Linked DNA regions of Bombiscardovia apis. The protein of the gene in region 2 interacts with the protein of the main gene of each other region in a pairwise test. Links are inferred from orthologs where the notes say so. Each region holds a gene or a part of one and is shown on either strand. Other genes may lie near its edges. The genes, in order: eno and rpe.

Region 1 (14,493 bases), 210 kb from region 2 along the record:
GTCGGCGTGTCGCGCCATGTTTCGGCCAGCGCTTCTAGGCAATGCTTGTCTAAGGGCTTTGAATCGTCGTGAAGAAGCCATAGGGCCCGTACGCTCTGAGGCAGATGGGCGTAACCCAAAGCCTTGCGAACAGCGTCGCCGAAGGAGGAGGCACCGTGGGCGCGAACTATTTCGACATCAACATAGCGTAGGGTCTGTGGGCGGCCGGCAATGGGCTCGAGATGAATGCGAGATGATAAAGGCTCGCTGGTGGCCCCCGAACAGTCTGCAATCACAATGACTGCCGGTAGCAGCTGCTGAGCCAAAACCGCGCTCAAGGTCTGCGGCAAGTAGGTCATGTCAGCCTGGGCGGTAATGACGGCAGCCACCGACGAGTCCACCTCTTGCCGGGTCGACTGGGGTCGCGCAGCTATAGCGCCGGCGAGGACCTGTTGAACGTCAGTAACTATTGAAGTGGACGAATTCATAGAATCCAGTCTACGCAAGACCCTACCGTACGAAACTCTGTACTCGTTTCTTGCACATTTTTCACATTCGCGCCCTTAGCCCACAAAGCACCTTGCAGGACTAGGGTTTTAGCGACTTTTCTAGGAGGCTCAGCCCTCTGAAAGACGCCAAATGAGGCACTTTTACCAGTCAAAATCAGCAAACTGGATACCGCAGGACTTACAATTAGCTGATGTATAAGCGCTGAAGGCATCCATGTTTGGGCCTGTTCGTCTTCGCGCACAGCAACGGTGAACTCTACTGGAGTGGTCAGGAAGGCGCAAACGTGACCTCACACAAGAAAGACAGCCACGGTGTACCCAACATTAGAGGCAAAGCGAGCATGGGCCCACGTCACTCGCTCGGCTTTAAGGTGTCTCACCGTGTGCGTAATGGCGTGCTCATCAGCATCTGCGCTGTATTAGCTTTCGCCTCTTCCTTTGCAGCAGCAGCCGTTATCGAAACAATGGGCAGCCTACATAAAGTTCCTAAAATTCCACTTGTTCCCGGCAACAAAACCACTGACCCGGAAGATATTTACAAAGGGAAAACTCTTAATATTTTGGTATTAGGCCAAGATACGAGAGAAGGTGCCGCAAATGCCGCTATTGGTGGCGGAGATTTAGAAGATGCCGGCAACCATCAGTCGGATACAGCAATCGTGGCGCAAATTTCAGCAGACCGTAGCTACATTAATATGGTTCCCATCCCTCGAGATTCTATGGTGAATGCTCCTGCCTGTGTAACCAGCAAGGGCACCACGATTCCCGCCCGCCCGTATGTCATGTTTAATTCCATCTTTGCTACCGGCTACCAAGAAGGCGGCGACATCGCCTCTGCTGCCTCCTGCTCCTTAACTGCGGTCAATGCTTTAACCGGCTTGGATATTCAGCAGTTTGTCGTCGCCGATTTTAACGGTATGAAAGATATGATTGATGCCTTAGGCGGTGTCGACATATGCATTCCTGTCAATACTAAAGACGACTACACCGGTCTTGATCTCCACAAAGGCTTGCAGCATCTCGATGGCACCAACGCCACCCAATACGCCCGCATGCGCCACGGCACCGGTACTGACGGCTCGGATATTATGCGTACCACCCGCCAGCAGTATTTGATTAAAACTTTAATGAATCAAGCCCAACACAATAATATCTATTCCAACTTCGGAAGCATGTATCAGCTGGCTAAAACCTCGTTAAATGCTTTGCAATTCTCAGAAGATTTAGGCAGCATTACAACCCTGTATGGTTTAGCGGATTCTTTGAAGAGTATAAATTCTTCCCACATTTATTCGCGTACGCTCCCGGTTAAGCCCGATCCGCTCAATCCGCTAGCCCGCGTGGTCTGGGCTTCGGAAGCTCAAGACGTGTGGGATACACTCAAGGCCGAAAAGCCGTTAACTGATGAGCATATATATAAGGACCATTCCCCCGACAACAGCACATCAGCTAACCAATCAACAACGCCCGATGCGAATAGCGAAGACGCAGCTGCTGTCTCGCCTAGCGCCTCTCAACCGGAAGCAGATCCCAAGACCGGTCTTATACACCAAGGCGATCAGCTCATTGATCCGGTTACTGGTGGCACCGTTGACCCCGAGGATGGCACAATTCGCGATGCCAACACTGGGCAATACATCGGTATTGCAGATCGTTACCTTTCCACTACTGTATGTGCTGTTCCTGCACAGAAATAGTTGGAGATACTCCGGCGCATCAGACGAATATGTAAGTCTGATGCTAGGAGAATACGGGGAAACAGAGAAAGAGGATAGAAGCTGATGAGTGAGCGAGAGCGGGGCAAAGAGCCCAATCAGAAGCCGCCCTCCTTCCTACCCACCGGAAGCTCACAGCGCAGCAAGAGAGGCACCTCCCCTGCACCATCCTCAAGCGAGCACAGCAGTCCAAGAAGTAGTCGGACTCATTCCAATTCGCAGGCCCAGCCTTCGCGTACACTGCCCAGCTTTTCGCCCGATTCGGGCAAGCATGCCAGCCAACCTGCCCAGGTTCCATCTCAGCCCCGGCGCTCTTCCGGACGGCCTCAGATAGCACCTGCGCAAGCGGCACGAGTGCAGCAGCCAGCCCGACGCTCTAGCGGCTCCTCTCGCCAAGCAGCTCCTAGCCGACCAGCGCACCAGGCAGCCCTTTATAACTCAGGGCAGCGTCCGCAATCGATAGCAGCGGTTCGCAAGCCGCATAAGCATAGGGCCCGCAAGATAGTGGCTGCAGTTTTGGTCTTGATTTTGGCTGTAGGTGCTTTTAGCGCGGTGAGCACTTGGTCTTGGATTGACAAGCAGCTCCAGCACAAAGATATGCTGACCGACATGGCTTCGGGCACTGCTACCAGCTGGCTTATTCTTGGATCAGACGAGCGCGACGGCACAGAAGGTACCGGCACCTATGACGATGCTCCAGGATTCCGCACCGACACCATTTTAGTACTGACCAAGCCCCGCCACGGCGCAGCCTCGCTTATTTCCATTCCCCGTGACTCCTTGGTAACGGTCAACGGCGAGGGAATGAAGATTAACGCCGCAGCAAATTTGGGCGGATACAGGGCACTGACCAGCCAAGTGGAAGCTATTACTGGACACAAAATCGACCATGCCGTACTTATTCGCTTTGGCGGTCTAGAAGGTGTTGTCAATGCTCTTGGAGGCGTGAACTTGTGCTACGACCAGACGGTCGACGATCCTTATTCCGGTTTGAATTGGACCGCCGGCTGCCATGATGCCGACGGTGGCACTGCTTTGGCCTTCTCCCGTATGCGCTATGCCGACCCCAAGGGCGATTTCGGCCGAGCCGAACGCCAACGCAAGGTGATTGCCGCCATTGCTCAAAAGGCAGCTTCTCCCAAGAGTCTCGTCAATCCTTCGCATGTTTCAAATCTGGCCAAAGCATCGCTAGGAGCGGTTATTGTAGACGAAAGCACCAATCCTTGGATTCTTGCCCGCATGGTGCTCGCCTTCCGCGATGCCTCTGGCGAAAAAGGCGTGAACGGTTCCGTGTATTGGACCGATCCAGACTACTACCCCGGCGGCTTGGGCTCTACTGTCTTACTCGACGCTAAGCGCAACTTGGACCTCTTTACCCAGCTCAACGACGGTACCCACGAAACCGGTACCGTGGGGGGCATGTAGCACAAGCGTTTTCCCGCAATTCTAGGCCTTGTTCACATTCGACCACATTGCCTCTGCTGGTTGGTATTCATCAATCGTTTAGCCCACAATAAGGCTTATGACACGTACCCCACAGACCTCTACCGCCTCTTCAGGTCAACAAACCAATACTAGCCAAGTTCAAGAGCGGGTGCGAGTACGCTTGGCCCGTCTCACGATGTTTGCGCAGACTAGTCCTATTCTCGCTCAAGTCGGCATGATTGTATTAATGGGCGCTCAAGGTAATTGGCTCTACGCTGCACTATTGGCTCCCAGCGTTTTGGCGGCCGCTGCTATGAGTCTGGTACAAATACTCAACCAACGCCAGGAGACAGGCAATGGCGGAACTCGTACAGGCACTCCCCGGACTTTGCACTCACCCTTACCCCATGAGGCACAAGAAGATGAAGCTCTGCTTGCACAACTCGGCGAACTGCCGGTCAGCGATGTAGAAAGTTTGCTTGCTGCTTCTCAAGTAGTGCCCCAGGGTGGTGCTCTGTGGCAGGGCATCGTAGGAGAATGGCTGAAGCAAGACAGTCAAGCGCACAATGGAGGGGACGATCCTGACCGGTACAGTGTAAAGCTAGGTAGCGCTTCGGAAGGCAGTTTCGAACTTGACCTTCCCCGCCAGGGCCCCCACGCGCTTGTGGCGGGCACAACTGGTTCAGGTAAATCGGTGCTACTACAAGATTGGTGCTTGGCTCTTGCAGGTAAACTACCTCCGAGCGCTATCAACTTCATTTTCTTAGATTTTAAGGGCGGATCAGCCTTTAGCCAGTTAAGCAGGCTACCCCATACCGTAGGTTCAGTTTCGGATTTGAACCTTGAGGCGGCGGCGCGGGCTATCGATGGCATTGAGCGCGAACTCAAACGCCGGGAGCAACTAGTGGCAAACGAGGGAGTTTCTAGCACAGCCGACTTGCCTTGCCCACCCGCTCGCTTGATGGTGGTTATCGACGAATTCCAAGCCTTGCGACAACAACTTCCGGACTATATGGATCATTTGGTGCAGCTAGCTTCGCTGGGCCGCTCCTTGGGCATGAATCTTGTGGCATGCACGCAAAATCCCATGGGCCAGGTTAGTACGCAGATGAAGGCCAATATGAATTTGAGCATTAGCTTACGGGTGCGAGACAGTTTGCAATCCAAGGAACTCTTGGGAACATCCTGCGCAGCCCAGATAAGCCCTCATACGCCAGGAGTTGGCTTGTATAGCGACGGGGACCAGCTCAAGGCTTTCCGCTGCGCCTATTGCGCAAATCCTGATGCGCTCGTTGAACACATTTGTATCGCTGCCCACTTTAGTGCGATAGAACCAGCCACAGCCCTCTTTACCCCTGCATTGCCGAAAGTCTTGTCTGCCAGTTGTCGAGACAGCCTCTCATCGCTCATCACTTGGAAGAATGGCAACCCTTGCTTGGTCTTAGGATTAGCCGATGATGGAGTCCGCCTCGAACCATGCTGCCTGCCTCTGCACGGTAACATCGCTATTATCGGTGCTGCGGGACGAGGCAAAACGACACTTTTACAGCTTATGTGCGCACAACTTGCTGGGTTGGCTGCGCAAACCAGTTTACATCAGGCCTTACATCTGACCTATAGTGACTGTACTGGGCGCACGGCCGAGCATCGGCAAATACGAGTACCTCCCCGACGAGAGCCGGCTGGTATCGGGAAAGCCCGGGTGGCGAGGCAGAAAGCCTTGGCCCCTCCCCTAGCACCTCGCTCGATTTGGCTGCTAGACGGCGCAGATGACCTGATGGACCCCTTCAACCAAGACCCGCTGGCAACACGTTTGCAAGAGGCCGTGGCCGATCCTGCGCGCACGGTCTTAGTGAGTCTTGAATCTACACGGTACTTGCGCCAGCCTGAACGCTTTCCAACCCAGATTATCTTCCCCAGCGGCCAACGGGCCGACGATCTCATGGCAGGCATTCCTAGCCCTCTTGTACAGCGTTTAGACAGTAATGTTGCTTCTATCGCCGGTCGTGCTGTGCTCATTAAGCAGGGTAAATCTCAGTTGATCCAGTGCTCTCAGACTAATTTTTCCCTAAAGTCTTGAAAAGTTGCGCTAATCGTGGTTCCCTATAATAAGTGAATGAACTGAAGTACCAGTAAAACTGGCGGAAGGTAGGGGTTACATCAGCATGAGCAGCGCATTTGATTGGCGAGCCAAGGCAGCGTGCCGAGACAAGGATCCGGAGCTGTTCTTCCCAGTAGGTAATACTGGAGCAGCGTACCAGCAGATTGAAGAGGCCAAGGCCGTCTGCCGTACCTGCGAAGTTATCGATGCATGTTTGAAGTGTGCTCTGGACACCAACCAAGATTACGGCGTGTGGGGTGGCCTGAGTGAAGATGAGCGTAGGGCTTTGAAGCGTAGAGCCATGCGTGCCCGCCGCACGCAGGCTATGCAACAGGTTTAAGCAAAGTAGAAGTGCTCGCTATTAGCACTCATATACAAATTCAAGCAGGAGGGAGGGCCGGTTTACATCGGCCCTCCCTCCTGCTTATCTCCTTAGCGACTTTTCTCGCTAGCTTTTTGAGCTACGCGGAGCCGAATATTGATGACCACACGAGTGCCACCATCACGCCGCGGCCCCCAACGCACAGTGCCACCGAAATCGTTGGTCACAAAAGTGCTAATAATCTGCGTACCCAAACCAGAGCCAGACGTGCGTGCCACACCTGCCCTAGATTCGCTGTCGTAACCGTTACCATCATCTTCAACAACCACATTTAGGTTGTCTCCCCCGCGGCCCACAGAGATGGTTATATGCCCCTCCTTGCGCCCCTCAAAGCCATGCTCGACTGCATTGTTGATAAGCTCAGTCAAAACAAGCGAGAGCGGGGTTGCATCTTGGGCAGGCATCATACCGAACTTGCCGATATAAGAAATCGAAATTTTCTGGTCAGCAGTCGTAGCCAAATCCACGCTCAACTTGAGAAGGTTGGCGATGACTTTGTCGAAATCGACAATCTCATCTGCCGTTTGGCTCAATCCCTCGTGTACAACCGCTATCGTCTGCACACGGCGTTGAGCTTCCTCAAGTTCTTTGCGCACCTCGGGCTGCTTGGTCCGCCGACTCTGCAACCGTAGCAGGGCTGACACCGTCTGTAAGTTATTCTTCACCCGGTGATGAATCTCAGATATAGTGGCATCCTTGGTTTGCAGTTCCTTCTCACGCCGACGCAGCTCAGTTACATCGCGGCACAAGACAATGCCGCCGATGCGTCCATCTTTGCCATACAGCGGCAATGAGCGCATAGATACTGCCGAGCGATTAACCACTAATTCAGAATCAACAGCTGCCTTGCCGGTGAGTACCAAGGGCAATGAATCAGGCAGGGGGTCATTCTGACGGATAAGTGAGGTACCAATCTCACTTAAGTACTGGCCTGGCATAGTCTCGACAGAACCAAGACGTCTAAAACACGAAATGGCATTGGGCGAAGCATAACGCACAATACCACCCGCAGTGAGGACGATAAAACCGTCGGCCACGCGAGCGTTATGCCGCTGATTCATCACCGAATCCGAATAGGGGAACTGCCCCCGGGTGACCATTTCAAAAAGAGCCTTACCTGCGTTGATGCTCTCACTCTCATAACGGCCGTTCGACTCCCTAGTCGCCATATTGGTTTCCCTCGCCACTAGCCCCAAGGTCTTACCCTGATGGCGGATGGGCGCATATACATCGCACACCGTGGCCTTGCCTACCGTTCGCATCTTATTGGAGCGTAAGACAGTCTTAGCCTCCATAGCAGTATCAAGCTCGGCTTGGCGGTCCTCAGGGATTAGATCGCCCACAACATCTTCGGTGCGCAGAGACATAACCGTAGAAGGCCGGCATTGTTCAGCCACCACATAGCGACCATCTTCACGCTTGAGCAGGAGCAGCAAGTCAGCAAAACTTAAATCTGCGATGACCTGCCAATCGGCCACCAGCAAATGAAGCCACTCACGGTCGTTCTCGTTAAAGTCAGAAAAAGAAGTGAGTATCTCAGAAAAATCAGCCATAGTTATATCATAGCCGAGTCAGCGCCACAACACAGCTTGCGCTCGGGGAAAAGCGAGCTGAATACGCACACCACTAGAGACAAGAACAGACAGGATAAGGCCCTAGCGATAGACTAAAGGAATAAAAGGAGTTACAGCACGCTTCTACGATCAAGGTAGTCCGATAAGGAGCATCATGTCGCAAGAGCCTAACGAGTCGGTAGACCCACTTGTAGCAGCCAAACGAGAGCAACGCAGGCAAGAACTTTTATCTGCCCGCGAGCAGGCGCAAATTGCTCGAGAGATGCATTTGAAAGCCAAGGCGGCAGCTGTGCGCACCAAGGCCCAGGCCCGGTCCACACGTATAGTCGAGAAAGCAGAACTCAAAGCTGCAAAAATCGAGGGCTTGCCCGTTGAAGAGCTTGAGCGCAAGGTGCGTCTCGACGTTCACGGACGCCCAAAGCCCATGCTGCGCGGTTGGATTCACGCCGTAGCCACTCCCCTAGCCCTAGCTTCTGGTATCGTCCTTATCTGCATTAGCCCTGGAGCCGGCCTCAAGTGGGCATGCGCCGTATTTATGGTCTGCTCGCTAGCGCTCTTCGGCAATTCCGCCCTCTACCACTTGGGCGACTGGTCGCCACGGGTTACCGACGTGCTTCGGCGCTTAGACCATGTCAATATTTTTCTTCTGATTGCCGGTACATATACTCCTATTTCATTTGCCCTTGACCCCTTCTGGCGACGCATTATTCTAATAGGCATATGGTCGGCAACTGTCGTCGTCATGTTTATACACGTGATTTGGATTTCAGCACCCCGCTGGCTCTACACTTCCGTCTACGTCATCTTTGGTGTGGCAGGAGTGGGTTTCCTCGACCTTTTCTGGAAGTCACCGTCAGCAGGACCGGCGGTTGTGTGGCTGCTCATCGCTGGCGGAGTGTGTTATATTGCTGGAGCCGTAGTCTACGCTCTTCGCAAGCCCGATCCTTGGCCGCGAATTTTCGGATTCCACGAAATCTTCCACTGCGGAACCGTTGCAGGATACGCCTGCCATGTCGTCGCTATCTACTTGGTGGTCTGCCACCTAATGTAAACCCGGCAGATGAACAGCTAAGAGGCCGGTGTTCCACCTGTAACAGGTGAAGCCGCCGGCCTCTTATGTATATCCGCACCTATTGTAGAGGCTGCGAATCCTTAATCGTTACGGCAATTTCTTTACCGTTCGGGGTCTTATAGGAGACTGAGTCGCCCTTCTTGTGACCCATAATTGCGGCACCAATGGGAGACTCGGGGCTAATAACCTCGTAGTCCGTTGCCACGGCGATATCGCGTGATCCCAACACGTATGCCATCTCGTTGCCAGCTAAATCGAGAGTCACGATAGAGCCGTTGCCAACCGTTCCGGCCTTGGGGGCCTTCAAAATCTTAGCATTGCGCAGCTTCACAATGAGCTCGTTGATACGGCCCTCGTTCTTACCTTGCTCCTCGCGAGCGGCCTGGTAGCCACCATTTTCGCTCAAATCACCTTCTGCGCGAGCCGCAGCTATACGCTCGGTAATCTCATCACGATACTCACCTTGGCGATGTTTCAACTCATCTTCAAGCTTGTCGTATGCTTCTTGTGTGAGCAGAATCGTCTTTTCCTCTGCCATCACATCCTCCTTGTACCTTCACGAGTCTGCAAGTATTTCCCAACCACACTCGCTATCTTCTTGGATTGCTTTCATCTGCCGCTAGTCTTACCACATGTCGACCTACGAATAACTCCAATAGGCTGAACTATAGCAGGTCTAACTGCAAGTTGTACATATAAGAAAGCGCCGGATCCGACCGGCGCAAGTCAGTCAGAGCGTCAACGCGTCGATATGATGTCGACAACGAAGACGAGCGTGTCGTCTCCCCCAATACCTGCCTGAGGCACGCCACGAGAGCCATAGCCATACTCCGGAGGAATCGAAACCAAGAGTCGTGAACCCACATTGTGACCTGGTACACTCTGGTCCCAGCCTTTAATAACTTGGCCTACACCGATGGCAAAGCTTGCTGGCTGATGGCGGTCGAAAGACGAATCGAAAGGAGCTTCGCCACCCCAGACCACGCCGTGATAGTTCACAGTAACGGTGTCTCCCTTACGAACCAGAGGCCCGTCGCCTTCTACAAGCTCTTGCACACGCAAACCCTGAGGAGCAGCGCCCTCGAATTCGATGGTTGGATAAGCACCAAAGGCAGCATTGACCTTAGGCATGCTTTGTTCTGTCATATCATCCTCCGAGCTCTTGGGCCAAACGCTAGTTGTGGACTCAGAAACTATTTTAGCAATTACGTGTATTCTTACCGCTTACACGCACACAAGGTGCGCCTCAGCGCTGAGTGCCCCGGGTGGGAATCGAACCCACACGCCTGTTACAGCGGCGGATTTTAAGTCCGCTGCGTCTACCGTTCCGCCACCGGGGCCAACTAGTCAACTAGCTACGGGATTACTATACCCCACTGCCCGGAATTTATTAAGATTGGTGTCCCAATAAGTGTCGCCCAAGGTCGAGCACTATGCCGTCTAGCAGCCCATGTTCACTGGCAACATAGGAAGAGCTCAAGCCCGGAGCTTCCTGCCGTAGGCGCTCCAATAAGCGGTTCCACACCAATGCTCCCCCGCCAATCACATCAATACGACCAGGATGGATGGTCTTAAGTTCAGAGCGTTCTTGCCTGCTCATAGCCCACACTCGCCGGTTAGCCTCTTGAGCATCGCTCACGCGCACCTGAGCACCGTCGACCACATCCCTATCGTAAGAATCGAGTCCCAAGGCCAGCGCACTCATCGTCGTAACAGTACCAGACACGCCAATCAGCGTTTGGACCTTCTGCACAGGGACTGCCTGGAAAGCTTGGTCAATGTTGCGGTCGATATCAATAAGAGCTTGGTTAATCTGCTCTTGGGTTGGGGGATCACTCAGCAGGTGGCGCTCACTCATCCGCACCGAACCGATGTCCATCGAATAGCCGGCCTGCGCTTGGTCAATAGGCTCAGCGCGCCCATCTCCGCCGACCACCAGCTCGGTTGAGCCGCCTCCCAAATCCACAACCAAGTAGGGAGGATTGGGCATCGCAGCGGCCTGACGCTTGGCTTCTAAAACGCTCACCGCTCCCAAAAAGCTCAACTGCGCTTCTTGGTTTCCAGAAATGACCTCAGGTCGAACGCCCAAAATGCTCTCGATCTCATCTTCAAATTCGTCCTTATTGCTGGCGTCGCGGCTGGCGGAAGTTGCTACAAAACGCAAGGCCTCTACTTGGTATTCTTTCAAGATGTCTGCGAACTCATGGGCTGCAGCATAGGTGCGATCCAAGGCGGCTTGGCTGAAGCGGTGCTCCCGGTCGACTCCTTCCCCCAAGCGCACCACACGCATGGTCCGCGGGCACAGCGGATGCAAACCGCTCTCGTCGACTTGGGCCAGCATCAAACGAATAGAGTTGGTTCCACAATCTATTCCTGCAACCGTTACAGCATCCATCAACGTACGAAATCCTTTCCTCACCACAATTCACTCAGCATGCACACCATAGAGCAGCCTGATCGCAAGCGGTTCGCAGCGCACCCCTTCTGCACGCAGCCTCACCGCCTATGCTTATGACCGGATCAAGGGCCAAGGTTGGGCGCAACGGCAAACTTGCGGATCAAACTGATCACGGACCGCAGCTAAAGCCTGGTCACCAATGGGATTGACTCCCGGGCCCATGACTAGTGACTGGGCACTAAGCGCGTGTAGGCACTTGACCCGGTTGGGCATGCCACCGGCCGTAATGCCCTCGATATGGCTCTCGTCGTCGCCTAATCGCAGGGCAAGAGCATGGCGGAAAGCCAAGTAAGTGTGATGGGCACGCAGATAAGCTTGCTGGAGCTCTTCGCTGCTGGCTAGCTCCTCGTTCATCTGGTTCATGAGACCATCAGCTTCAAGGCGAGAGATGGCTTTTACTGCTTCCAGTGAAGTTAGATAGCAGCTCGTAGGGAAGGGCACTCCCTTGGGCAACATAGGGCGAGTTATAACCGCTAAAGGGTTACCGCAAACGCAACGGGCACCCACCGCCACGATGCCACGCGGATAGCGGCCCAGCTGAGCTTGTACAACGTCAATGTCTTCTTCACTAGCTTGGTGTTCAAACGTTCGATTGATTAGCTCATCGATACGGGTTGGCGGCAGTGCCATCTGCGGCTCTTGGCTGTCTGTTCTCATAGTCTACTCCCCCGAATGGTCTTGATTCTTGCTAGTACGAAGAGATTCTTGCTGTCCACTTCCTTGACCGCTGCTAGACTCCTGAGGCGTTTTCGTATTGGCCGGAGTGTCGGCACGACTAAGTGAATAGGCCATTTCTCGATACCAAGGCAGAGGCGCGTGGGCTTGACTGTGCTCATTGGCACTCTTGCGCTGGGCTGAAGAGGGCTGCTCCCCAGTCACCGCCTCGGGATGCAGCACGCGAATGGCTTGCTCACCTGGAAAGACGAAACCTAGACGGTCTCGGGCCTGAGCTGTAACGTAAGCATTGTCATCCCAGCGAGCGATGTCGTTTTCTAAATCGCGCTTTTGGGATATGAGTGCCGCCTGCTGATTTTTAAGACCATTGAGCTCAGAAAGATTGACAGCATAGGTGTGAAAGGTTGAGACCAGCTGAATAGCTCCAATAAAGACGATAATCAGGGAAATACACAAGGATATGGGCCCCTGACTACGCCGGCGCGACTGGCTCTTGGAGTCCTTAGGCTGCGAAGAACCCTTGCTTGGTGCATTGCGCCGCGAATGCGGAAGACTTGCTCTGGTCATACTCATAAAAATACCCGTGGCAGCCGACTCGACATGCCACGGGCGTAGAAAGTGAGAATCGGTCAGACTCAGTCACCCGAGTCTGACCAGTCCCGACTTACTTCATATACTGCTTGCAGGCCTTGAAAGCGCTGTAACCTGCGTACTGAGCGGTGGAGCCAAGCTCTTCCTCAATCTCCAGCAAGCGGTTGTACTTTGCAACACGCTCGCCACGTGCAGGAGCACCAGTCTTAATCTGTCCGGTGTTCTTAGCAACTGCCAAGTCAGAGATGGTGGTGTCAGGGGTTTCACCGGAACGGTGAGAAACCATGGAGGTGAAGCCATTCTTGGTGGCCAGCTCGATGGCGTCCAGAGTCTCGGTAACGGTACCGATCTGGTTGAGCTTTACCAGCAGAGAGTTGGCAGCCTTGAGCTCAATGCCCTTGGCCAAACGCTTGGGGTTGGTTACCAAGAGGTCGTCGCCCACGAACTGGAGCTGATCGCCCATGGCAGCAGTAATCTTCTGCCAAGCAGACCAATCTTCTTCAGAGAAAGGATCCTCGATGGAGACCAGCGGATACTTGGAGACGAGCTCCTGGTAGTAGTCCAGCATGTAGTCGGCATCGCGGTCTTCGCCGTCGAAGTGGTACTTGTTGGATTCCTTGTTGTAAAACTCGGAGGAGGCTACGTCAAGGGAAACACCAATCTGCTTGCCGGGCTCATAGCCAGCGGCGGAAATGGCATCCATGATGTACTTGAGGGAGTCCTCGTTGGACTTCATCTTGGGAGCGAAACCGCCCTCGTCGCCCAGACCGGTGTTGAAGCCGTCCTTCTTCAAGACAGACTTCAGGGTGTGGTAGACCTCGACGCCTGCGCGCAGAGCCTCATGGTAGGAATCGAATCCGTAAGGAGAAATCATGTACTCCTGGATATCGGTGGCGAAATCAGCATGAGCACCACCGTTCATGATGTTCATGTTAGGAACGGGCAGAATGTGTCCGTTGGTGCCGCCGATGTAACGGTAAAGCGGAAGCTCTGCAGACATGGAAGCTGCATAGAGAGCAGCCAAGGAAACACCGAGAATGGCGTTGGCGCCCAGCTTACCCTTGTTGGGGGTGCCGTCGAGCTCAATCATCGTGTCGTCGAGGCTACGCTGATCGCTGGCATCCATTCCAATGACATTGGGGGCGATAATCTCGTTAACGGCCTTTACCGCGTCGAGTACACCCTTGCCCTGGTAACGGTTCTTGTCGCCATCGCGACGCTCCCAAGCCTCGGCTTCGCCGGTGGAGGCACCAGAAGGCACCAGGCCGCGGCCTTCAGCACCATCTTCAGTCTGCAGAATGACCTCTACAGTTGGGTTTCCACGGGAATCAAGAATTTCGCGTGCATACACGCTTTCAATTGCTGCCACAACTTCTCCTTACGGTTACAACTTGTGTTGTGCTAACACCCTCAAGACTAGTGCCTTTGTTGGACTAAGGACGCTCCCATAATGTGAGCGCTCACACTTGCTCTATTGACTACTTTTTCGGCTGGTGTTGCCAAGCCAAATCGTCCAAGAGCTCGTCGGTCCAAGCCAAAATCTCTGCCGAATCCATAGGCTTAGCTCCTAGACTGCCCGCGAAGGGCGCAGGAATCTGGAGGGTCTGCGTAACTGGATGGTAGCGCGAACCCTTATAGATCCTGCCAATCCTCGTCTGGAGAGACTCGGGCATGTCAATCTTGCTGATGCGCACCCGGCTGGACTGGCCGTTAATCTCGGAAATACCCAGCGCTCGGGCCTTGGCTCGCAGGCGGGCCACCGAGAAGAGCGTTTCAAACTCGGCAGGCGGTGTGCCGTACCGGTCCGCAAGCTCCTCGTACAGCTCCTGCAAGTCCTGCTCACCGCGGGCTGTGGCCAACTTCCGATAGGCTTCCAACCGCAGCTTATCGGAATCGATATAGTCAACGGGTATGGAAGCCTCCACCGGCAAGTCAATCGAGACTGAAACCGGCTCCTTGCGTTCGGGCTCTTTATAAGCCTCAACGGCCTGAGAAACCATGCGTACGTAGAG
Region 2 (14,558 bases):
CCACAACGGCACTATTCTCTTCGTTGGTACGAAGAAGCAGGCCCAGGAAGCTATCAAGACGCAGGCTACCCGTGTCAATATGCCCTACGTGTGCGAGCGTTGGTTGGGCGGTATGCTCACCAACTTCCAGACCGTGACCAAGCGCGTTGACCGTCTCAAAGAGCTCGAAGAGATGGACTTCTCCGATGTTCGCGGTTCCGGGTACACCAAGAAGGAGCTCCTGCTCCTGAGCCGTGAAAAGGACAAGTTGGAGCGTCAGCTTGGCGGTATTCGCAACATGAACCGCACCCCTTCGGCTCTGTTCGTGGTTGACATCAACAAAGAAGCTTTGGCAGTAGAAGAAGCACGCAAGTTGCAGATTCCTGTTATCGCCTTGGTTGATACCAACACCGATCCTGAGAAGGTTACCTATCCAATCCCAGCCAACGACGACGCTATTCGCGGCGTTGACCTGCTCACTAGCCTGATGGCTGATGCAGTGGCAGAAGGTCTGCTGGAGCGCTCCAACAAGGCTGTTAAGGCCGAGGAGACCGGCGACCAGCCGATGGCTGAGTGGGAGAAGGACCTCCTGGCTCAGAAGGACGAGAGCGCTTCCCAGAGCGGCGCTGAGTCCACTGAGGCTAGCAAGGAAGCAGCTCCTGCTGAACAGGCTCAGCAGAGCGAAGCCAAGTAAGGTTGAGATGTCTCTGGGGGCGGAAATCTCCGCCCCCAGTTGCTAATTAGAGGAGATAAGATGGCAACAATCACTGCTGCACTTATTAAGGAGCTGCGCGACCAGACCGGTGCCGGCATGATGGATGTAAAAAAGGCACTCACCGAGGCTGACGGCGACATCGAGCGCGCCAAGGAGATCATCCGTACCACTGGTATTCAGGCTGCTGGTGCCCGCGAGGGCCGTAAGGCTCAAGAAGGCCTCATCGCTTCTACTGTTGTAGAGGGTGGCGCTGGCCAGATTGGCTACGCCGTAGAGCTGAATTCCGAGACCGATTTCGTTGCTAAGACCCCTCAGTTCGTAGAGCTGGGCGAGGAAGTAGTAGCCGACGTTGCTAAGGCCGGTGCTACAACTGCTGAGGAAGCTGAGCAAGCTCAGTCTAAGGCTGGCACTGTGCACGAGACCGTCGAAGAAGCTGCTGCTCTCTTCCACGAGCACGTGAAGGTAGGCCAGTTCGCTAAGGTTGAAGGCCCTTGCGTAGAGGTGTACGCTCACCGCAAGTCCGTGGAGATGCCTCCGTCGATCGTTGCTGTTGTAGCAACTGATGAGGCTGGTGCTTCCGTAGCTCACGAGGCTGCTCTGCAGATTTCTGCTATGGGTCCCCAGTGGCTCAAGCGCGAAGATGTTCCTGCTGAGGTAGTCGAGTCCGAGCGTCGTGTGGCTACTGAAAAGTCACAAGCTGAGGGCAAGCCCGAGCAGATTATCCCCAAGATTGTGGAAGGCCGCATGAACGCTTTCTACAAGGAGAACGTCTTGCTCGAACAGCAGTACGTCAAGGATCCGTCCAAGACTGTAGGCGACCTCTTCAAGCAGGCTGGCGGCCAGATTCTGGCTTTCGCTCGTCTCGAGGTCGGCAAGGGCGAAGAGTAAATAACTACTTTTGCTCATAACTAGGGCCGCTTTTCCTGTACGGGGAAAGCGGCCCTAGTACGTTTTATGCGCAGGGCTTTCTTGTCTCAGTTCGAGGTTAGTCTGGTCTTTGGGTTGCTGTGAGTAGTAGCGCTTCCCGCCCTAGGTAAGAAAGGCATCTAATGACCTGCTCTGAGGTACGTGACGATCAACCTAATACACCGCGTAGAGTATTGCTGAAACTCTCAGGAGAAGCCTTTGGAGGCGGTGCTGTCGGTATTGATGTCAAGGTGGTCCAGCGTATTGCTCAAGAAATTGTAGTTGCCGTACAAAATGGTGTACAGGTGGCTATCGTGGTCGGCGGCGGTAATTTCTTCAGAGGAGCGGAGCTGAGCCAAGCTGGAATTGAGCGTTCTCGTGGCGATTACATGGGTATGTTGGGCACCGTTATGAACTGCCTAGCACTGCAAGACTTTCTCGAACAGGCTGGCCAAGCTACCCGCGTTCAAACTGCTATCACTATGGGCCAAGTAGCTGAGCCTTACATTCCATTGAAAGCCATTCGGCACTTGGAAAAGGGGAGAGTTGTTATTTTTGGCGCCGGCGCTGGTTTACCCTATTTTTCTACCGATACTGTTTCTATCCAGCGAGCACTAGAGATACACTGCGTAGAAGTCCTTATGGGTAAAAATGGTGTAGACGGTATTTACACCGCGGATCCGCGCAAAGATCCGCAGGCCTCTATGTTCACTCGCTTGAGCTACAACAGAGCCTTGGTCGACAATTTAGCTGTTATGGATGCTTCGGCTCTTTCTATGGCGAGAGACAACGCTATGCCCATCCGCGTGTTTGGACTTGAAGGCGCTGGAAACGTAACCCGTACCCTTCAGGGCGAAGAGTTAGGCACGGTGGTGTGCGCGCAAGAATCTGTTACCCGCTAAAGTCAGTAAAAGACAGTACATAAACGATAACAAGGAGTATTCTCATGGCAAGTGTAGTAGATCAAGCCAAAACGCAGATGGAAAAGACCTTAGAATCAACAAAGGAAAACTTTTCCGGTATTCGTACTGGTAGGGCTAACCCCTCATTTTTGAACGACATCGTAGTTGATTACTACGGCGCGCCAACCCCCATTAAGGCACTGGCTTCTATCTCAGTGCCGGAACCGCGTACTTTGGCTGTTACCCCCTTCGATATTTCTCAAGCGGCAGCAGTGGAAAAAGCGATTCGCGACTCAGACTTGGGGGTCAACCCCAGTCGTGACGGTAATGTCATTCGTGTCACTATGCCTGAGCTTACTGAGGAGCGGCGCAAGGATTACGTTAAACTCGCCAAGACCAAGGCTGAAGACGGTAAGGTGGCCCTGCGCAACATTCGTCGTAAGACTAAGGAAGGTATTGAGGCGAACGTCAAAGACGGCGAACTCAGCGAAGATGAGGGTGATCGTTTGCAGAAGGATTTGGATGCACTCACCAAACAAATGAGTACTCAAATTGACCAGTTGCTTGAGAGCAAACAAAAGGAAATTCTCGAAGTCTGATTTTGTCTTCACCCACGGGGTGTAACGCCGCAGATGATTACAGAGGAGACCATGAAGCAGCCGCAGCAAGACCAGACTAGTCCAACGCTTGATACCATCAACACACGCACCGGGCGTAACATGCCTCAGGCAATTGCTACTGGAGTTCTGCTGGTGGTGGTGATTTTGGGCTGCCTGTTGGTTAAACCTGATGCATTTATGCTGCTTATTGTCTGCTTTATGTCTCTGGGGTTGTGGGAGCTTAGGGTCGATTTTGCTACAGCAGGCTTAGATATTCCGATACTAGCTTTATGGGTGTGTTCGGCAGGCACAATATTGGCCATGTTTTATGGACGAGATCACGTGTTATGGATGGTAGCTGGTGTCTTCCTTACAGCTGTAATTGTTACTATCTGCGCGAGTTTCCAACATAGAGGCAGTAGACGGTTGGAACGCGCTGTAGCAAGCAAACTCAATTTTGCTGATAGTCTTCCCAACCAGAGTGAATCCGGCAGCATCACCGAGGGTAATCCTCCTGTAGTGCGTGTGAACAGCCGCTATGCTAATGTGTCTGTTTCCTTGCTGACGGTTGTGTACATCACTTTTTTGGCTAACTTGATAGTTTTGCCTACGACGTTTGGCGGTCATCCAGTTGCACACGGCCTTATTTCTGTGTTTTTGCCAGCGGTAAGCGATATTGGTGGGCTTGCTTTCGGAGCTTGGCTGGGTAAGCACAAGCTCTCACCTCGTATCTCTCCTAAAAAGTCAGTGGAAGGCCTTTTGGGTTCGATGGGTTTGTGCATCATTGCTGCTGGAGCTATTTTTGCTTGCACATATCCACGTCAGGAGTGGGCACAGATTTGGTGGGTGGCAGTGCTGCTCGGCGCTATGGTAGGAATTACCGGTACTTTTGGAGATTTATCAGCCTCGCTCATTAAACGAGATTTAGGTATTAAAGACATGGGGCACTTGTTGAAGGGCCACGGGGGAGTACTCGACAGAGTTGATTCCATCCTGATGTCAGCTCCCTTCATTGCAGGGCTTTTGTGGGTCACCGGTTTGTGAGACGCACACTAGCAAAAGTGAAAACACAATAACGTAATACCACCCACAGTTGCAGCAGAAAGAGAGCGCATGTCGGCAGCCGATCTTGTAGAACAACCAGAAACCGGGATCACTCCGGGAGTTGAAAAGGGTGGTTTCCGTGATGTTTTAGCACCTGATCATGCTCGCAGAGGCAAACCACCCCTGCACTTCGTTGATATGAGTCATGCTGAGCGCATCACCAGCGTTCAAGCCTTAGGTCTGCCTAAGTTCCGTGTACAGCAGTTGGCTAATCATTATTTCAACCACCTCAGCACTGATTCTCGTACCTACAGCGATTTCCCTGCTGCTAAGCGTGAAGAAGCTGCGCAACAATTTTTCCCTAACCTCATTACCGAGGTGACTCGTCAGGTAGCCGATAACGGCACTACGATAAAAACTTTATGGGAGCTCTTCGACGGGTCTCGTATTGAGTCGGTACTTATGCGTTACACGAAGCGTACCACTCTGTGCATTTCTAGTCAGGTTGGCTGTGGCATGGGTTGCCCCTTCTGCGCTACTGGGCAGCTCGGACTGACGAGAAACATGTCAACAGGCGAAATTCTGGAGCAGGTGCGCGCCGCTGCAGTCATGATGCGCGACGGGCAGGTGGCTGGTGGACCGGGAAGGCTTTCAAATGTGGTCTTCATGGGCATGGGTGAGCCGATGGGCAACTATAAGTCTGTCTTGGCGGCAGTGCGTCAGATGAGCGAGCTTCCTCCTGCCGGCTTTGGAATTTCTGCCCGAAGCATCACTATTTCCACTGTGGGAGTCGTTCCTGGTATCCGAAAGCTTACACAAGAGGGATTGCCGGTACGTCTGGCGGTCTCACTTCATGCTCCCAGCGACAAACTACGCGATGAACTGGTGCCTATGAACCGACGTTTCAATACCACTCAGGTGCTTGATGCAGCTCATGATTACTATTTGTCAAGTAAACGTAGAGTGAGTATTGAATATGCGCTCATGCGGGGTATCAATGACCAAGCTGAGCATGCCCAACTCCTAGCCAAGCGCCTCAATCATTATGGCGACAACTGGGTGCATGTGAACCCGATTCCGCTTAATCCCATTGAAGGATCTCGCTGGACGGCCTCAAAGCCCGAAGACGAGCAGCAATTCCTTGAGATTCTGCATCGAGCCGGTATCACCGCGACGCTGCGCGACACCCGCGGTTCCGACATTGATGGCGCCTGCGGTCAGCTGGCAGCGAAAATGACGAAGCAGGCTTAACGCGTTCGATGCGCGCAATCGTGTATTTGGCCGTATTATAGGAGCATGATGACCTACGCATACATACCCTCGCCACCGATTTCCACCTTCTCCATCGGTTCCTTCCCCATACACATCTACGCGCTCACGATGCTTGCAGCAATCGCCGTCGCAGCTTGGATGACTGCCGTGCGTTGGAAAAGGCAGGGGGGTAGTTACGAGCAAATTCTAGACATCACTATTTGCGCAGTGCCGGCGGGAATCATCGGAGCTAGGCTCTACCATGTTGCTACAACTCCTGAACGTTTCTTTGGGTCAAACGGCAATTTTTGGAACATTTTTAATCTGCGTCAAGGTGGCTTAGGTATTTGGGGCGCGGTACTTTTGGGTGGTCTTGCAGCATGGGCATGGTGCCGTCATAAGCATTACCCAGCAGCCATTCTCGGCGATGCTGTAGCCCCATCTTTACTCGTTGCTCAAGCAATTGGTCGCTTGGGAAATTGGTTTAATCAGGAGCTCTATGGTTCGCCCACTACCTTGCCTTGGGGGCTGAAACTCAACCAGACCGGTAGCGCACTTGGTGCCAAAGAGCAGTGCTACGATGGAGCAACTTGCCCAACGGGCACCCTTTTCCACCCAACTTTTTTGTATGAGATGATTTGGAATCTTATTGGTGCGGCTCTCCTAATTTGGCTGGGACGAAAGACAATCAACAAGCTCAAAGCTGGGTCGCTCTTTACTATATATATCATGTGGTACACAGCTGGTCGCACCTGGATTGAAGCCCTACGTATCGATTTCGCCCACGAGTTCTTGGGTGTGCGTATTAACGTGTGGGTTTCTATTATTGTCTTCCTTGTGGGAGCCTTCGCTTTTATCTTGGTCAACCGTTACGGCAAGAGCATTACCCTCCTATCCGAAAAGTTACGAACGATTACCGAACTCGAGCAGCGTCAGTCCGTCTCGCAGACCTCATAGAATGGAAGTTATGAATATTCAGATAGCACCAAGTATCCTGTCAGCCGACTTCGCCAACCTTGAGCGCGACCTGAACGCTATTTCCAGCGCAGACATGGTCCACGTTGACGTTATGGATCATCACTTTGTACCCAACCTTACCTTGGGCGAGCCTATCGTTAAGCGTATTTGCGAGGTGACTGATCTTCCGGTTGACGTCCATCTGATGATTGAAGATCCCGACCGCTGGGCGCCTGAATTCGCGAAGCTAGGTGTAGATTCGGTCACCTTCCACATGGGTGCCACACATGCCCCTGTACGCTTGGCCAGGCAGCTACGCGATATGGGTGTCAAGGCATCCTTTGCCGTGCGCCCTGCCGAGTCAGTAGAGCCTCTGTTCGACATTCTTGACGAGTTCGACATGGTGCTGGTCATGACGGTGGAGCCTGGCTTTGGCGGGCAAAAATTCCTTGATAACCAAATGGGTAAAGTACGCCGTCTGCGCGACCAAATCACAGCCCGTGGTCTAAATACGCGCATCCAGGTCGACGGTGGTGTCAGTGCCCAAACGGCTCACATCGTGGCCGAGGCTGGCGCAGATGTACTCGTCGCTGGATCTGCAGTGTATGGCGCAGATAATCCCAACCAGGCCATAGATGACATCCGTCAAGCTGCACAAGCAGCCTTCCGCGCTTAATCTGGCTGGTGAAGACGATGTTAAACCGACCACTTGCGAGACTGTTATGACTCACCCCATCATTGAGAGGTTTTCTCGCAGCAAGTACTCGCCTGACCCGCGAGATGTGATTTGGACAGTGCCCAATGTCATTTCCTTGCTGCGTATCCTCTCAATTCCGGTGATTGCCTATCTCGTGGCGCGTCGGCATTTGATTATTGCCTTAGTTGTCTTGCTTATTTCAGCGATTTCTGACGGCGTAGACGGCATTATCGCACGCAGATTCAACCAAGTCTCTAAGCTGGGGCAGATACTCGACCCTATAGCCGACCGCCTGCTCATTTTGAGCAGTGTGCTAGCACTCAGCATTGCTAATATTCTTCCTTGGTGGCTCTTGGTCTTGGTTGGCTTACGTGATGTACTAATGGGTATCTTGGTGCTGTGTCTAGCCCAGCATGACTACGGACCGCTTCCCGTACACTTCGCTGGTAAAACTGGCACAGCTGTTCTTATGCTGGCGATTCCTGCTCTTATTCTGGCTGATGCTTGGCATTCGCCCTTCTTCCAGGTACTCCACTTGATTGCTTTAGGAGCTGTAATTTGGGGAGTGGGCTTGTACTGGCTAGCCGGGTGCTTCTATGCTCAGCAAGGCATCGCGCTCATGAGGCAGGATGCCCGCCAATGAGTGAATCCAGTCCGCAGCCAGGTTCGTTCCCCGTTCCGGTGGAGCGCGCTCTGATACATCGGCGGGCTGTCTTTTCAGAACATACTGCGGGTTTGGGCAGCCACTATGCTAAAGACGAGAATGAACAGGTGCATTCTTCTGGCCGCCGTAGACAGGTATACGACGAGTCCTTGCGACTAATCGACGACCTTACGAATCGTCCAGTTGATCCCCTCTTCGAAGATGCTAGACTGATTCCTCACAGCCAGCGTTCGGCTCTTGCTGTTTGGACCAACCGTATCATTGTCTTTGTAATCTGCGTGGCTGTGGGGCTAGGCGTGGCATCAATTGTTCAGGTCCTCCACAAAGATCCACGGCAGAAGGTGCGTGAAAAGCTGATTGCGCAAATACAGACCACCAATCAGCGCTCAGACAGTTTACAAGGTCAAGTCAGTCAACTCCACGGAGAGATTGACCGGCTCACCGACCAAGTTGGTGCCAATACTGCCGGGAAAAATGCCTCTGACAACGACATTTTGAACGGCACGGTGGCCGTCCACGGACCCGGTATCAAGCTTACGATAACCAACCCAATTGTGAGCAAAGAAAGCAAAGATAAGAGCGAGCAATCTCGGGTAATTACTGACTCCGACTTGCAATGGTTTACGACTCAGCTGTGGTCAGCGGGTGCTGAAGCTATATCGATCAATGGAAAACGTATTGGTACTCAGACTTCAATTCGGCTGGCAGGGCAAACTGTTCTTGTAGGGACAGACTCGGTTCAAAGCCCTTATCAGATTGAAGCAATTGGAGACAGACAGCGCTTGAGCGATCATTTTGCCCAAGCTGATCAGCGCGATTATCTCAAGCAGTTGCGCGGAGTCAACATCACCTTGCAGATTTCATCTGCCAAAGATATTACACTGAAAGCAGCGGGGAATTCAGATTTATCGTATGCGAAGAGGAGCAAGTAGGCATGGCGGCTATATTAGGGCTAATCGTTGGGGTTATCGCCGGCATTTTTCTCCAACCAGATATTCCGGTTGCTCTTCAGCCTTATCTACCAATCATGGTTGTCGCAGCTTTAGACGCGCTCTTGGGGGCTGCTCGTTCCTATTTTGAACGCTCATTTTCCGATCGCGTCTTTGTGATTTCTTTTTTCTCTAACGTCATTACTGCCACCCTTCTGGTTTTCTTAGGCAATCAGCTGGGTGTGGGGTCCCAGCTTTCAACGGCCGTGATCGTGGTCTTGGGCATCCGAATATTCTCAAACGTGTCCTCTCTGCGACGATTCATCTTTAAGGGCTGATGCCAATGCCTTGGATTAAGAAGTTACACACTGATGCCGGTGATGAGCCGGTTCGCATTCCTCCGAAGGCCAAAGGTCGCATTCACGGTGGGGGAGATGACACTACTACCGGCTCATTCCCTGTAGTTCGGCGTAAGCCCGGACATGTGCTGGACGCACGTTTTAGCAGGGTTAAGGTGCTCACCAGCTTGTTGGTTGCTTTCTTGACAGCTTTGCTGGGCTTTGGCTATATGGTGCAGGTCAACAATACCAAGTCCTCCTACGAAGGTTTGAGCGAGGAAGAACTGGTACGCTTACTTGATGAAACTAGCACTCAGGTAGATAAGCTCGAAGAGCGTAAAAGTCAGCTGAGTCAGCAGCTCAGTTCCATTAAATCTTCTGCTGATAAACAACAGGAGGCTGCGCGTATTGCCCAGCAGAATGAGCAGAGTTCAGGGATTTTAGCAGGCCATTTGCCAGCCAAGGGCAAGGGTGTCACTATTACTATCGATGAAAGCGGCGATAGAATTGACGCTGCTACCATGTTCACAGTTATCGAAGAGCTGAGAAACGCCGGAGCAGAGGTGATTGCCTGCAACGATGTTCGTGTAGTGACATCAACCTATGTTAAAGATACGAAACAAGGTATTGACTTAGACGGAAGTAAGCTTCATTCTCCCTACGAATTCAACGCAATCGGAGACCCGGATGCCCTCCAGAATGCAGTACAAATCGCCGGGGGAGTGGGTTCTCGAATCAAGGTTCAATTCCACGCTTCTGTATCAGTTCAGCAGTCAAACAGTGTCAAAATTGACCAGATTCGTCTTCCTCAGCACTATCAGTACGCACAGACTGTAGAATAGGGCTTATGACAGAACCGATTCCTACCGCAGGTGAAACGACCATCATTGGCATGCCTGCTTTGCATATACCTGTAACTGCTACTGGAGATCGCCCACTGACGCAAGACGATTTGGACACTATCTCAGGACTGGCGCCAGGAACAGCGCTTCTCATTTCAACTAGGGGAGCGGTTTCTGGCTCTCGCTACTTGCTTGACGAAGATGAAGTCAGCGTGGGCAGGGATCCACAAGCGGACATCTTGCTTGATGATTCGACTGTGTCTCGCACACACGCGCTTTTTACCCGCCAAGGTGAGAACTATAGTGTGCGGGATTCGGGAAGTCTAAATGGTACTTATGTCAATCGACAGCGTGTAGACGAAGCTGATTTGCACAACGGTGACGAGATTATGATAGGGAAGTTCCGGTTAGTGTATTTCAACAGCTCAGCCTTGGCCCAAGTCTCTTCAGAATAAACATTGTTGTAATTTCTCTGTTGTCATTTGTAGTCGTTTGACGAGGATTGTCGAGCCCAAAGCCTGACATACTGGAATAGTCGTACACTGAGTACTAGAACGAACATAACAGAGCAAGTTAGACACAGAAGGGAACACGTCGATGGCTCTATCAAGCTCTCAAGACCTGCATTCGTCATTGTCAGCCTTGGGGCAGGCTGCGCAAGACAAGAACTCACAATACGCAGTTCAAGGACAGCTATTCTCCATGTCGGGAGATGAAAAGGTCACTAGGGGATACCGCGGTTCGGTAGCCTCTGAAGTTGCTGGTATCACATACCGACAGCTCGATTATTGGGCTCGCAAACAGATCATGGAGCCGTCCATCACACAATCACACGGCTCTGGTTCACGGCGTCTGTATTCTTTTAAAGACATCGTTATTTTGGCTGTATTAAAGCATCTGCTAGATATCGGCGTAAACCTGCCTAATGCTACTGCGGCAGTTGATTTCTTGACGCAGAAGTCGGTTGCACAGTTGGAAACTGTGACTATCGTGTGCGATGGCGACCAGGTGATTGACTGTCAGAGTTCTGATCAGCTCTTTGAAATTATGACTTCGGGCAAGGCTGTTTTTGCTATGGCGGTGGCCAGCATTTGGCAGCAGGTCCAGATGGATTTGGCTGAGGAAGATTACGTGGATCTCGACGAAGAGTCTGAGTTCTGGGGTAAGCTGCGTCGACCGCTGGAGGAGATGGCGATTGAGCGCCTGCGTCAGCGTATTGAGCGTCAGCAGGTTGAACACCGTGAGTTTGCATCAATGCACTTCGCATAAGCATTTGGTTGAGCACAAAAGCGCACACGCATCTTGCGGTGCGCTTTTGCATATCTGGCGTAAGATTGTGCCGAGCTCATGTGTACAGGATTGATGGGGGTGGTGTTGTGCGCCAGACAAGGAATAGGGCTGCGCTTTGAATTAAAAGTAATTTGACATAACGTACATTATCGGCGTTTGTGGGTGTGGGAGAACTGCGAGACAATCTTGTAAAGTGACGTTCTTGGCTCAGACTACAGAAAAGCCACGATACAGAAAAGCCACGGTACTGAAGCTGTACAACTGTATCGTGGCTTATCGTGACCGCCGAGGTCTTACTACTTAAAGTAACACTGAACGGTATCAGACAATGCGCTGACCTGATCGATTACATGATAGCAACCGTGTTCAGATAGTTCTTTATCTTCTGCATAGCCCCAGCCGCAGCCTAAACAATCTAAACCGAGCGCTCGAGCTCCGTCAGCGTCCGTCCAGCGGTCGCCGACCATCAGAGCCCGATCTCCAGCTTGTGTATCGAATTCAAGCTGGTCAAAGCCATACTGGATGACCTGGTCTTTGTTGCTGCGGGATGAATCTCGACTGGCGCCGAAAATATCATCTACCAAGGATGCGATGCCGAAATGTTCGCACACAGGTACTGCTTGGTATTCCGGCTTGCAGGTTGCGATAGATAAGCGATAACCCGCCTCCCTCAATGTTCTCAGCTGTTCTGGTATGCCTTCGTAGACAGTACAGCACAGCCGTCCTGGCACCATTTGCCCTGGATGATTAGGATCGTCAAAGGCTGCAATATCGTTGTAATACTTGCGATAAATGTCAATACCAGGCTGAATGAGTGTTTCATCTACGCCATTGATTCGTAAAGATTCTGCTATGGAAGGTCCAATAAAGCGGTGTAAAGCAGCTTCCGAAGGCACAGTAAGATTCAGCTCTTCAAAAATCTTGCGCACACAGGCCAAAATACCCGGGTCCGAAGCTGTCAAGGTACCATCTAAATCGAGTAGAACAATCTTTCGACCTGTAGGATTCATAATTTGGGCTATTACCTTACTCGTAGTCTGGGAACCAACCCTCGCGGTGCATCTTCAAACGCTTGTCTAAGACGACTTTGAGGTCTTCTTCGCTGCGACGCTCCATCAGCATGTCCCAATGGGTACGCGTTGGCTTACCGGCGTGGGCTTGCTCAATTTCTTCTTCATCTTCACCTTCACGCACGGCAATCTGACCGCAGCGGCACTCCCATTCGTCTGGAACTTCTGCACCGTCTGCGAGTGGCAGAATGGTACGGTGGCCGTTCGGGCAGATATAAGCTACCTCCCGGCGAGGAGCAAAATCGACGTTCTCATCGGACTCCAGTGATTTTGCGCCAATACTCATACCGCGAAGACTGCGTTCAGCCATACTTCCTCCATGTCAACATCGTGCATCATGCAACTACTTCCAAGCTACAGAACAGCTAGGACCTTGATATTATTCCCAAGCATTATTTCAGTCTACGCCCGTATAAGCCACAATACCGCGATTAATTAAATCTACAGCCTGTCGTGCGCGTTGGGCAAGTTCTTTCGAATCATTGTCCAGATACGGTTCAATCTGGCCAATCTGGCGCAAAACATCAGTCAACCGTTTGGCATTGCGCACGAAGTCACCAGCGGTTAAATCCGTACCTGCCAAAACACGCGCTAGACTCTCTCCCCCCGCCCACTCGTACATGATCTCAGCCAAGCCGAAATCGAGTTCCGGTAATTCTCTAGAGAGTCCGGCCTCCTCGCAAGCTAAAGCCACATTTTTCCAGATACCTTGCATATCTTCCGTGGCCACTGCCATACCGTCTGCTGGTCTGCCGGGATAGGTGGCTGTTCGGGCGCTCACCCCTCCCCTACGCGACTCGTAAACCAATCCTGAGACGACTCCGCACAGCTCTTTCGGTTCCAAATGATCGAGGACGCCACTGCGCAAAGTTTGGGCCAATACCAAGTCTTGCTCGCTATAGATGCGGCGCAACAGTTGGCCGTTCTGCGTCAGGCGGTAGTCGTTGGTCCAGCTGAAATTGTCTTCTGTCCCAATGTGGTTTTCCACCTGTCGTAGATAACCTAAGCGTAGCAAAATCTGGCATATCCTATCGAACTGCCGGGCAACTGATCCAGTACGTGAAGCATACCTATCTTGGGCGAGTTCCAATTCATGTCGCTCACGAATCCACCTGCGCATCCACTTCATGTGGTCTTGCAAATGCGCACAATCGCGGCAGGGATGCTCCTGCTCAGACTCTTTCAGTTCCGCAATTTTGTGTTCGAGAGAGGCATAGGCGTCACGACGTTCGGTTTCAGAGCTGAACACCATGCGTTTCAATGACCGCCGGCCCTTCTTTTGGGTACACGACAGAGAGTCCCGTATCAAAGCGAATTGCGCGATATCACCCTTGCTGCAGTGAGCCGCCTGCTCATAGCCGTTCATAGCCTCTTGGAGGCGTGCGATCTGTCCTTCAAGCTCGGCAGCAGACTCATTAGCTTCCCACTGCGCAAAGGAGTGTGCCAGGGTATTACGAGCAGTTTCATAATCGCTTGAATTAAGTAAGTTCACCGCCATGTTGAAAGTCGGTCGGAAACTCGAATGCAGGGGGTAGACGCGCTTACTGGAAAGGGACGCCATCGTTTCTGGCCTGAAACCCTGATGGTCTACCACAATCGCGTGACCGATGGAGTCTATGCCACGCCGCCCGGCTCGCCCCGTCAGCTGGGTAAACTCCCCGGGAGTGAGCGGGACATGGCCAGTGCCATCGAACTTTTCTAGCTTTTCGACAACAACACATTTCGCTGGCATGTTGATACCTAGAGCCAAGGTTTCCGTGGCAAAAACGGCCTTGACAAGACCTAGCTCAAAGAGGTGTTCGACCACCTGCCGGAAAAGAGTAATAACTCCAGCATGGTGTGCCGCAAAGCCTTGTTCTAGCGCGAATCGGAACTGTGAATAGCCCAGAGCCTGCAAGTCGCTGTGACTGAGTTGGCCTTGGACCATGCCGTCCACAATGCGCCGAATCCGACGGGCTTCATCATCTGTAGTGAGCTGTAGACCAGCGTCGAGACACTGCTTTACAGCTTGGTCGCATCCTGTGCGGGAGAAAATGAAATAGATGCCAGGCAGCATACCCATATAGTCCAGTTCGTCAATGACGGCCCAACGTTTAGGAGTGTGCCTGTTGGGTTGACGAGTTCCCCCGCCATCGCGTCGATTGCCACGGTTAGGCCTGCGGCGCCCCGGACGATCTCGATTGATGCGACGTTGAGCGAAGGAATCGAGCTGGCTGAGTCGTGAAACAAGAAAAGGATTGATCTTAAGCGATTGCTTCTTAGCCTCGCTGGAATTATAAAGATCAATAACTTCTGGCTCAGTTTCAGCGTCTGTTTGAATAATAACGTGCTGTTCCAGAGGAACTGGTCGCTTCTCGGAAACAACCAGTTTAGTT

What was found.
Region 1: the proteins of rpe (region 2) and eno interact in binary tests that used the Escherichia coli proteins (3 or more experiments, as listed by UniProt). The link is inferred for Bombiscardovia apis from one-to-one orthologs.

What each region holds. Positions count from the first base shown.
Region 1 is NZ_AP026800.1:751,012-765,504, reverse strand. The notes cover bases 11,703-14,493. They hold eno (phosphopyruvate hydratase), read right to left. Parts: upstream 13,851-14,493; coding sequence 12,555-13,850; downstream 11,703-12,554. Other genes in these bases: mfd (transcription-repair coupling factor), read right to left, coding at 13,960-14,493; R8377_RS02810 (FtsB family cell division protein), read right to left, coding at 11,876-12,463; R8377_RS02815 (DUF501 domain-containing protein), read right to left, coding at 11,703-11,845. Also shown: R8377_RS02870 (glycosyltransferase family 2 protein), read right to left, coding at 1-467; R8377_RS02865 (LCP family protein), read left to right, coding at 830-2,185; R8377_RS02860 (LCP family protein), read left to right, coding at 2,270-3,628; R8377_RS02855 (FtsK/SpoIIIE domain-containing protein), read left to right, coding at 3,726-5,708; R8377_RS02850 (WhiB family transcriptional regulator), read left to right, coding at 5,794-6,069; R8377_RS02845 (sensor histidine kinase), read right to left, coding at 6,162-7,664; PAQR family membrane homeostasis protein TrhA, read left to right, coding at 7,840-8,736; R8377_RS02835 (GreA/GreB family elongation factor), read right to left, coding at 8,816-9,295; R8377_RS02830 (FKBP-type peptidyl-prolyl cis-trans isomerase), read right to left, coding at 9,496-9,903; R8377_RS02820 (Ppx/GppA phosphatase family protein), read right to left, coding at 10,148-11,152; more of R8377_RS02815, read right to left, coding at 11,267-11,702. UniProt on the Escherichia coli protein: Catalyzes the reversible conversion of 2-phosphoglycerate (2-PG) into phosphoenolpyruvate (PEP). It is essential for the degradation of carbohydrates via glycolysis.
Region 2 is NZ_AP026800.1:954,137-968,694, forward strand. The notes cover bases 5,341-8,196. They hold rpe (ribulose-phosphate 3-epimerase), read left to right. Parts: upstream 5,341-6,363; coding sequence 6,364-7,029; downstream 7,030-8,196. Other genes in these bases: rlmN (dual-specificity RNA methyltransferase RlmN), read left to right, coding at 5,341-5,396; lgt (prolipoprotein diacylglyceryl transferase), read left to right, coding at 5,445-6,353; R8377_RS03695 (CDP-alcohol phosphatidyltransferase family protein), read left to right, coding at 7,076-7,693; R8377_RS03700 (DUF881 domain-containing protein), read left to right, coding at 7,690-8,196. In the rest of the region: rpsB (30S ribosomal protein S2), read left to right, coding at 1-673; tsf (translation elongation factor Ts), read left to right, coding at 734-1,582; pyrH (UMP kinase), read left to right, coding at 1,744-2,502; frr (ribosome recycling factor), read left to right, coding at 2,547-3,101; R8377_RS03675 (phosphatidate cytidylyltransferase), read left to right, coding at 3,135-4,145; more of rlmN, read left to right, coding at 4,215-5,340; more of R8377_RS03700, read left to right, coding at 8,197-8,646; R8377_RS03705 (small basic family protein), read left to right, coding at 8,649-8,981; R8377_RS03710 (DUF881 domain-containing protein), read left to right, coding at 8,987-9,823; R8377_RS03715 (FHA domain-containing protein), read left to right, coding at 9,829-10,278; R8377_RS03720 (MerR family transcriptional regulator), read left to right, coding at 10,421-11,092; R8377_RS03725 (HAD hydrolase-like protein), read right to left, coding at 11,410-12,123; R8377_RS03730 (RNA polymerase-binding protein RbpA), read right to left, coding at 12,140-12,493; R8377_RS03735 (DEAD/DEAH box helicase), read right to left, coding at 12,581-14,558. UniProt on the Escherichia coli protein: Catalyzes the reversible epimerization of D-ribulose 5-phosphate to D-xylulose 5-phosphate.